DNA from 3 places in the Tardiphaga sp. P4_G1 genome. Region 3 is predicted to be linked to each of the others. Evidence: riboswitches for the same ligand, from Rfam matches in the RefSeq annotation. Region 3 holds a riboswitch; each other region holds the start of a gene.

Region 1 (3,270 bases), on a different contig from region 3:
CCGATCTCGGCGCCGCAGTCCTATCCGACAGCCCGTCCGGTTGCGTCGGCTGCTCCCGTCAGCGGGGGCGGCAACGGTATGTATACGCCGCCGCCCGCACGCGCGCCGATCGAAACCACCGGCTCCACGGCGCCGCGCTCGGTTGCAGCGACCAACGGCCTTGCCCGTGATGGCGGCACCTCGATCATCGTCGGCACCAGCGACACGCTCGACGGTCTGGCGAAGCGCTACAACGTCTCGTCGGCCGCGATCCTGCAGGCCAATGGCTACAAGGGTCCGCGCGCGCTGTCGCCCGGCCAGTCGCTGATCATTCCGCGCCAGGGCGCTGCGGCAACTCCGGCCGTTGCCGCTGCTGCGAGCAAACCTGCCGTCGGCGCATCGACCATGCATTTCGTCAATCGCGGCGATACGCTGATGAGCATCTCGCGCCGGAACAACGTGCCGGTCGCCGAACTCGCGCGCGCCAATGGTCTGGCGCCGACTGCCCAATTGAAGCTTGGCTCCAAGATCACGGTACCCGGCGCGCGTACGGCCAATGCAGCTCCTGTAGCAGCGCCGCTCGCTGCGCCCGTCGCAGCCGTGACGGCCGCTCCGGCTGGCGCGGTCACGTCCGCTGCCGTGGCCCGTGTTGCGTCTGCCGAGCCCGCACAGAAGGCCCGTCTGGCAAGTGCCACGACGACGCCTGAAGAAACCGCGCCGGAATCGCCGACTAAAGCCGCTGACGCAACCGGCGCTTTGCCGACGTTCCGTTGGCCGGTGCGCGGCCGCGTGGTCACAGGCTACGGCGCCAAGACCAATGGCAAGTCCAACGACGGCATCAACGTCGCCGTGCCGGAAGGCACGCCGATCAAGGCTGCCGAAGATGGCGTCGTTGCCTATTCCGGCAACGAGCTGAAGGGTTACGGCAATCTGGTCCTCGTTCGTCACTCCAACGGCTACGTCACCGCATATGCCCATGCGAGTGAGCTGATGGTGAAGCGTGGCGAGACCATCAAGCGCGGTCAGGTGATCGGCAAGTCCGGCCAGTCCGGTGAGGTTACTTCGCCGCAGCTTCACTTCGAGATCCGCAAGGGCTCGTCGCCGGTCGATCCGCTGCAGTTCCTCAACGGGGCGTAAGCGCAATCCACGAAGTGTAGTTCGCATTTAAGCAAGCCCGGCCTCGTGCCGGGCTTGATACGTTTGATCCCGGGGCTGCGGCCCACTCCAGCTCCGGAATCTTCGACGCGCTGCTGCGAGTGGGCAGCTTGCGCACGCAAGCTCGGTTGACTGCCGCGCGATGTTGCCCATATGTGAACATGTCGTGGTTCTTCGGGAAGGTTTGCCCGAAGCTAAGAGGGAAGCCGGTGAGGCGTTAAGCCAAGGCCGGAGCTGCCCCCGCAACTGTAAGCGGTGAGCCGCTGTCCATTAAAGTCACTGAGACCTGCAAAGGTTTTGGGAAGGCCGGACAGCAGCATTGACCCGCGAGCCAGGAGACCTGCCTCGACAACATAAACGTCCTCGGGCGGGGTGTCCCGGTGGTGCGGTTGCGATTCCGCGACTGCCGTCGTGGAATCCAGACGTGTCACTTTGGCCTTTTGCCCCCAATCATTGGGGTTAAGCCATGTCTACTGTGTCAAAGTCTACTTCTTCCAAGTCTTCTGCCAAATCTACGTCCTCGCTTCCTGTTGCTACATTGGGAACGTCACGGATCGGTCCGCGGCGTGAGCTCAAGATGGCGCTGGAAAGCTATTGGTCCGGTGCAATCGACGAGAATGCGCTGATCGATGTCGGCGTCGGGCTGCGTGCCGCAAATTGGGCGCGTCAGAAGTCGCTCGGGATCACGGTCATGCCGTCGAACGACTTCTCATTCTACGATCAGGTACTCGATACCAGCGTCATGGTAGGCGCCATTCCGAAGGTCTATGGCTGGAAGGGAGGAGACGTTTCCTTCGCGACCTATTTTGCCATGGCACGTGGATCACAAGGCGCCGCGCATGACGAGGCCTGTACACACGGCTCTCATGCGCATGACACGTCGCAAGGCGTACCAGCACAGGAGATGACCAAGTGGTTTGATACCAACTACCACTTCATGGTGCCTGAACTGGCGCAGGATCAGACCTTCAGTGTCGCATCGCGCAAGCCGATCAAGGAGTACGAGGAGGCGAGATCGCTGGGTTATCAGACACGACCTGTGCTAGTCGGGCCTGTGACCTATCTGAAGTTGGCCAAGAGCGCGGATGCGTCATTCGATCCGGTGACACTGCTCGACAGATTGCTGCCCGTCTATGTTGAGGTGCTCGGGGAATTGGCCGATAGCGGCGCCGAGTGGGTGCAACTGGATGAGCCATGTCTGGTGCTCGATCTCGACGCGCCGGCCCGGCAGGCGCTGCAAAAGACATATGCGGCTTTTGCCGAAGCGGTTCCGCAACTCAGGATCATGCTGAACACCTATTTTGGTGAGCTGGGCGACAACCTCGATCTGGCCCTGTCGCTTCCCGTCGCCGGGCTTCATCTCGATCTGGTCCGCGCGCAGGACCAGTTCGATGAAGTCGCTGCGAAGGCGCGGAAGGACATGATCCTCTCGCTGGGCGTGATCGATGGCCGCAATATCTGGCGGTCCGATTTGTCCAGTCTGCTCGATAGTCTGGAACCCATGGTCGATCTCCTGGGGAGGGATCGCGTTGAGCTCGCGCCGTCCTGTTCGCTGCTACATGTGCCGATCGATCTCAGCCTTGAGACTGATCTCGATCCGGACGTCAAAAGCTGGCTGGCTTTTTCGATCCAGAAGATGGAAGAGCTGGCCGCACTTGGAGCAGCGCTGGCTGGCAGCCGCGCTGATGTCGCTGCAACGCTTGCCGCGTCGGACGCCGCGGCGGCTGCGCGACTGGCATCGTCGAAGATCCACGATCTTGCGGTCGCCAAACGCGTCGCCTCTGTGGACGCGACAATGCGTCGTCGGGGCAGTGACTTTGCCACGCGCGCTGCCGAACAGCATCGACGCTTCAAGCTGCCGGCATTCCCGACAACGACCATCGGCTCGTTTCCGCAGACCGCGGAAGTGAGAAACGCACGCGGGGCCCATGTCAGGGGCACACTCAGCGATGCCGCCTACAAGACGTTCCTGCAGAACCAGACGGCGAGGGCGGTGCGCTGGCAGGAGAATATCGGTCTCGATGTGTTGGTGCACGGCGAGTTCGAGCGCAACGACATGGTGCAGTATTTTGGTGAGCAGCTTTCCGGCTTCACCTTCACCAAGCATGGCTGGGTGCAATCCTATGGCTCCCGCTG
Region 2 (3,270 bases), on a different contig from region 3:
GCGCTGTTCGGCAACAGCGTCTTCGTCCAGCGTGACACGGCCTTCAGAGAGCGCCAGTGCGTCGACGACAGTGACGACGCCATCGACAGTGGCGCGAGTCTTCACCGCCGGCCAGGCAAAGGCCTTCAACAGCGGCTGCGGCAGCGCGAGGCCGGAGGTCTCGATGACGATGGCATCGAGTGGACGCTCGCGCGACAGCAGCTTATCCATGGTCGGCACGAAGTCGTCGGCGACGGTGCAGCAGATGCAGCCATTGGTAAGCTCGACGATATCGCCGGGCGCACAGGCCTTTGCCGCGCATTCCTCGACCAGACCGCCATCGAAACCGGCATCGCCGAACTCATTGACGATCACGGCGATGCGGCGGCCATCGGCCTGGGTCAGCAGCGAGCGCAGCAGCGTGGTCTTGCCGGCGCCGAGAAATCCGGTGAGGACGGTGACGGGAACGCGGGACATTCAATTCTCCTGGGAACGCTTGAGCCAGAGCGGAAGTCCGGCTGCGATGAAAGCAACATTCGGCACGGCGGCCGCGATGATCTGGTTGAGGCGGCCCTGCGCATCGCGAAAAGCGCGTCCGAGCGGTGTCTCCGGCACGAGACCGAGGCCGACTTCGTTGGACACGAACACGATCGGATAGCGCGAGACATCGAGAAAACGCACGAGGCGCTTCGCTTCAATCTCTGGATCGCGCTCGGCCAACATCAGGTTCGACAGCCACAGTGTCAGGCAATCCACCAGCACGACGCGTCCGACCGTGGCCTCGCGCGTCAGGGCATCGACAAGCGCGAGCGGCTCTTCCACGGTGATCCAGCCTTCGCCGCGCTGCTTGCGATGCTGCGCGATGCGGGCATGCATCTCGTCATCACCGGCCGTCGCAGTCGCAAGATAGACTTTGGTCAGGCCGATGCCATCGACCAGCCTCTCGGCGAAAGTTGACTTGCCGGACCGCGCACCGCCCAGCACCAACGTGGTGGAGACCGCGGTCATTTCGGCGCACGCCCATCTTCAGGCGACCAACGCATCGGCGGCACGCGCGCGACCATGCCCTTGCGCAGCACCTCGGCGCGCTCGCGCCATGGCACCAGGCCGTAGTCGGCCTTCTGATAGGACTCCACGAAAGACACCAGCGCCGCGCTGCCGCTATCGGTCTGCAGATCGCCGAACAGGAACGTGTAGCCATCAGGGCTCGTCACCGCGACGGTTGCTGGCCGCTTGCAGACGCTGAGACACTGCACCGGACGCACCATCACGGCGGCATCGCCATCGCCGAGCGCGGCCTTCACCGCATCGAACATGTCCGGCCCAACGATCGTGCCGGTTTCGGCGGCCTTGCAGCTGATGCACACACTCACGACAACGGGACCAGCCGGCACAGGGCGCGGCGGTTCGACCGAAATTTGCTCGCCAGAGATATCGGCGCTGTCGTGATCCATCACATGCTCAGTTCATGCCCTCGCGGGCCTACGAGCTTTGTTGGATCGCGCCGACAGCATGGCCGTCGGTTCGCTCCCGTCCGGTGCACCCCGCCCCGACGACGCCTCCAAAGCACAGTTCGTGATGGCAGGTCTCCTGGCTTGCGAGTCACAGCCTGTTGCCGCCTTCCCAAGAATTCTGAAGAATTCCCAGTGGCACCGGCGCGGGCTCGTCGCTTACAGTTGCGGGGGCAGCGCCGGCCTCAAACCGGCTTCCCTATTCACCTTCCACGCGGAAGGACCATCGTAAAAGACGCTATCTGCCAGGTGCGCCGGGGTCAACCGCGCCGACGGACTGTCGCCCGGACCTGTTGACCTTGCAGGTCGTCTTGCGTCAGTTAGGCCGCGAAAAGGAACCCTATGTCCGCCTATTCCCAGCCCTTGTGGCAGCCGCCCGCCATTGCGCCTGTTGACCCGCAGATCGCGGCAGGAATCCGCGCCGCCATCGACGGCAAGGCCAAGCCGCTGGGATCGCTCGGACGAATCGAGGAGCTGGCATTGCAACTCGGCATGATCCGGCATCCGGGCGAGCCCCGCGGTGACAATGCCGTGCTGCTGGTCTTCGCGGGGGATCACGGACTCGTAGCCGAAGGCGTGTCGCAATATCCGTCGGCGGTCACGGTCGCGATGGTGATGACCTATCTGGCCGGCCGCGCCACGGCCAATGCTTTCGCCGCGGCCAATGACATCGGTGTGCGCGTGATCGACATCGGCGTCGCTGCGGAACTGCCTGTCCATCCGAAGCTGATCGACGCCAAGGTCCGCATGGGTACGGCGAATGCCGCGCGCGAGCCAGCGATGACGGCAGAGCACGCGGCCGATGCGCTGACGCGCGGCTTCAGAATCGCCGTCGGTGAGATCAAGGCCGGCGCAGACATCATCGCGCTCGGCGAGATGGGAATTGGCAACACGGCCTCCTCGGCACTGGTGGTTCATCGACTCGCACCGGCACCCCTGAATGATTGTATCGGCGTTGGCGCCGGGCAGGATGATGCCGGCATGGCGCGCAAGCGCGCGGCGATCACGAAGGCGGCAGCGCGCAGCGACGCAACTGCGCCACTGGATGTGCTGGCCCAATTAGGCGGACTGGAAATCGCGGGCATGGCCGGAGCGATCCTCGGCGCAGCTTCGCAACGGCGGCCGGTGATCATCGACGGCTTCATCTCCAGCGCCGCGGCACTGCTCGCCGTTCGTCTGTGCCCGGCTGCACGCGACTACTGCGTCTTCGCACACCGCTCGGCCGAACGCGGCCATGACATCGTGCTGAACGCGCTCGATGCCAAGCCGCTACTCGATCTCGGCTTGCGGCTCGGTGAAGGCACCGGCGCGCTGCTTGCGGTGCCGTTGGTCCGCGCCGCCGCGCGCATGCTGACCGACGTTGCGAGCCTCGACGACGTGCTGGCCGGAAAGATCTAGATGAGGCTGGATCCGCATCTTTTGAATGCGATCCGTTTCCTGACGGTGCTGCCGGTACCGGCAACTGTCGACGCGCAAGGGCCTGACTGGCTTGCGCGTGCAATGAAGTATTTTCCGGTGGTCGGCGCCGGCATCGGCGCTGCATCCGCAATCGTGTTTCTCGTTGCCGGCGAATTCTGGTCACCGCTGATTTCTGCCCTGCTGGCGATCACGACAAGCATCGCCCTGACCAGCGCGCTGCATGAAGACGGCCTCGCCGACACAGCCGACAGTTTCGGCGGGGGCTGGACCGTCGAGAAGCGCCTTGCGATCATGAAGGACAGCCGCATCGGCACTTACGGGGCGCTGGCACTCGGCCTCGGCGTGGCACTGCGTATCGCGG
Region 3 (3,270 bases):
CGACCTGGCGGGCGAGGGCGCTGTCAGGGACTTTGATGCCGGCAATGGTCTTGCTCATGAGATGCTCCTTGCGGGGGTGTTGTGATGCATCCGTTGTCGCCGGCGGGCGGTGTCCTCGCAATCGCGCCGCGCCCTGCAAAGCTGCCATTCGCCCGTGATTTCCTGCCGCAAGACGACTATCTATTCAGAATGACTTGGGCCTGTCCTCGCCGTCGGAATGAAGCATCACCATGAAGACCGTTGCTCTTGCGATCTTTCCGGGCGTCCAGTCGCTGGACGTAGCCGGTCCGCTTGATGTGTTCATGGAGGCCAATGGCTTCGTTGCACCGGGCGACGGCTACGACATTACACTTGTCGCTGCAGACTGCGCGCCGCTGCGTGCATCGAACGGCCTGCGGATATCTGCCGATCTGGCGTTCAGTGATGCGAACAAACCCTGGGATCTGGTTCTGGTGGCCGGCGGGCCTGGGCTGCCGACGGCAGAGGCGGATCCGCAGCTTACAGAGTGGCTGGCCAATGCGGCGCTCCATGCGGAGCGTTATGGCTCGGTCTGCACCGGGGCATTCGCGCTCGGCCATGCAGGCTTGCTTGACGACAAGACGGTGACGACGCACTGGCAGAACGCGCCGCTATTGGCGCTGCGTTTTCCCAAAGCGCATGTGGAGTTCGATCGCATCTACAGTCGTGACGGTGCGCTGGTGACGTCAGCCGGCGTCACCGCAGGCATCGATCTGGGTCTCGCGCTGGTCCAGGAAGATCATGGCGCGGACGTTGCGTTGGCTGTGGCCAAGCGTCTGGTCGTGGTGGCGCAGCGCCAGGGTGGCCAGTCGCAATTCAGTCCGTATCTGGTACCGCCGGCCGAGCCGGACTCGCCGATCGCGCGAGTCCATGCCCATGTGATGGCGCATCTGCGTGACGCACACAGCGTGGATGAACTGGCCGATGTGGCGGGCATGAGCGCGCGCACCTTCGCGCGGACATTCAAGCAGGAAACAAAGATGACGCCGGCAGATTTTGTCGAGGGCGCCCGGATCGACACGGCGCGTAACCGTCTCGAAGGCAGCGATCTGCCGCTCAAGGTGGTGGCTTATGAATCCGGTTTCACCACCGCCGAACATATGCGTCAGGTCTTCGTGCGACGCCTGGGCCTGACGCCCAGCCACTATCGGGCCAGCTTTCGCGCGGTCTGATTCTGCTCAGGCGAGCTGCAGCGAAGAAATCGGATCACTCGCAGGAAAGCTGTCCATCAGCGCTTCGTTCAGCATCTCGTCGAGGCGGCGCCGGGCGATCTGATCCGTCGTCTCGAACGCCGTGACCGCGCCTGCGTGCCCCACGAAAGCGTTGAAGTTGATCCTTTCAGTGGTCGTCATCAGGTCGCGCATCGCATCCTCCATCGGTTGATCACGATGTTCTGCGCTTCGCGGTGCTCGGCGGCAACGAATCGCATCGTGCAGAAACCGTCAACGACCCCGCGGTTTCCGCCACGCAAGCGGTTGTCCACTGAACCAACAGCCCTACCGAATTTGTTGCGTTCGGCTCCAATGCCCGCTTGACACTACACCGCGGGTCACACCAAATGTAGATGTCACGGTCCGCCCTGTCGCAAGACTTGGTGGCTAAGAGGGAAGCCGGTAAAGACGTTGTTTTTCGTCATATTCCGGCGCTGCCCCCGCAACTGTAAGCAGTGAGTCTGTTTCGATTGAAGTCACTGATGCGCAAGCATCGGGAAGGCTGAAACAGACATTGACCTGCGAGCCAGGAGACCTGCCGCGACACCAGAACGTCCATGGGCGGGGTGTCCCAGCGGTCGCTTGCAGGCAATGCCGGCGGATCTCCGCCGTGTATTTTGCAGCGTCCTTTCGGCCCCAGCCCCCATTGCTTGATGCATCACACGGGGTCTTGCCGATGCCTACTTCATCTTCTGTTTTGTCCAACGGACGCGATGCGGCTCATGCGCCGCTGATTCAACTGTCGCCGGAAACGCTCGCTGCGCCTGCGCGCGAACCCTCGATGCAGATCATCCGACGCAACGGCACGGTGTCGCCGTTCGATGCGGGCAAGATTTCCGTGGCCATGACCAAGGCTTTCCTCGCGGTCGAGGGCCACACGGCAGCGGCGTCGCGCCGCGTGCATGAGGCGGTAGAACAGCTGACCGGCGAAGTCGCGGCGGCGCTGACGCGCCGCGTCGGTGAAGGCCGCACCTTCCATATCGAGGACGTCCAGGATCAGGTCGAGCTGGCGCTGATGCGCAGCGAGCACCACAAGGTCGCCCGCGCCTATGTGCTGTACCGCGAGGAGCGCGCTCGCACCCGCGCCGAGGAACTGGCAGCCAAGCCGGCGCTCGTCTCCACGGCACCGGTGCTGCATGTCACGCTCGCCAACGGCACCCGCGCCCCGCTCGATTCGGCGCGTCTCGCGCTGATCGTCAACGAGGCCTGCGCCGGCCTTGATGGCGTCGATGCCGCCCCGGTGCTCGAGGAAACCCGACGCAATCTCTATGACGGCATCACGCTGGATGAGCTGGCACTGGCCGGCATCATGGCCGCGCGCACGTTGGTGGAGCAGGAGCCGAACTACACCTTTGTCAGCGCCCGCCTGCTCCTCGACAAACTGCGTACCGAAGTCCTGTCCTTTGTCGGGGGCACGCCGACCCACGCGTCGCAGGCCGACATGACCACGCGTTACGCCGAATATTTCGGCGCCTATATCAAGACCGGCATTGCGGCCGAGCTGCTCGATCCCGAACTCGCGCGCTTCGATCTCAAGCGAATCGCTGCCGCGCTGAAGCCGGAAGGGGACCTTCAGTTCCAGTTCCTGGGATTGCAGACGCTCTATGACCGCTACTTCCTGCATGTGCAGGGCAATCGCATCGAACTGCCGCAGGCCTTCTTCATGCGCGTTGCCATGGGCCTCGCGCTGCGCGAGATCGACCGCGAAGCCCGCGCCATCGAATTCTACAATCTGTTGTCGTCGTTCGACTTCATGGCCTCGACGCCGACGTTGTTCAATTCGGGTACGCAGCGGCCGCAGCTGTCGTCGTGCTTCCTCACCACGGTGGCCGACGATCTCGACGGCATCTTCAAGTCGGTGAAGGACAATGCACTGCTGGCGAAATATTCCGGTGGTCTCGGCAATGACTGGACTCGCGTGCGCGGTCTCGGCGCGCATATCAAGGGCACCAATGGCGAGAGCCAGGGCGTTGTGCCGTTCCTGAAGGTTGCCAACGATACGGCCATCGCCGTCAATCAGGGCGGCAAGCGCAAGGGCGCG

Evidence for each region. A riboswitch is a leader RNA that binds a small molecule or an ion and turns the genes downstream of it on or off. The one in region 3 is predicted to bind cobalamin.
Region 1: linked by a shared signal. The riboswitch ahead of metE (5-methyltetrahydropteroyltriglutamate--homocysteine S-methyltransferase) and the one ahead of AC1DUY_RS20775 (ribonucleoside-diphosphate reductase subunit alpha) in region 3 are both predicted to bind cobalamin.
Region 2: linked by a shared signal. The riboswitch ahead of AC1DUY_RS12940 (DUF1636 family protein) and the one ahead of AC1DUY_RS20775 (ribonucleoside-diphosphate reductase subunit alpha) in region 3 are both predicted to bind cobalamin.

What each region holds. Positions count from the first base shown of each region.
Region 1 covers NZ_JBFUJU010000001.1:608,140-611,409, reverse strand. The annotation lists gene AC1DUY_RS03010 (peptidoglycan DD-metalloendopeptidase family protein) at 1-1,116, shown strand, start outside; cobalamin riboswitch at 1,285-1,496, shown strand; gene metE (5-methyltetrahydropteroyltriglutamate--homocysteine S-methyltransferase) at 1,601-3,270, shown strand, end outside.
Region 2 covers NZ_JBFUJU010000005.1:43,825-47,094, reverse strand. The annotation lists gene cobW (cobalamin biosynthesis protein CobW) at 1-456, opposite strand, end outside; gene cobU (bifunctional adenosylcobinamide kinase/adenosylcobinamide-phosphate guanylyltransferase) at 457-987, opposite strand; gene AC1DUY_RS12940 (DUF1636 family protein) at 984-1,433, opposite strand; cobalamin riboswitch at 1,543-1,733, opposite strand; gene cobT (nicotinate-nucleotide--dimethylbenzimidazole phosphoribosyltransferase) at 1,833-2,888, shown strand; gene cobS (adenosylcobinamide-GDP ribazoletransferase) at 2,889-3,270, shown strand, end outside.
Region 3 covers NZ_JBFUJU010000008.1:284,524-287,793, reverse strand. The annotation lists gene AC1DUY_RS20790 (HD domain-containing protein) at 1-58, opposite strand, end outside; gene AC1DUY_RS20785 (GlxA family transcriptional regulator) at 225-1,190, shown strand; gene AC1DUY_RS20780 (hypothetical protein) at 1,197-1,382, opposite strand; cobalamin riboswitch at 1,572-1,786, shown strand; gene AC1DUY_RS20775 (ribonucleoside-diphosphate reductase subunit alpha) at 1,906-3,270, shown strand, end outside.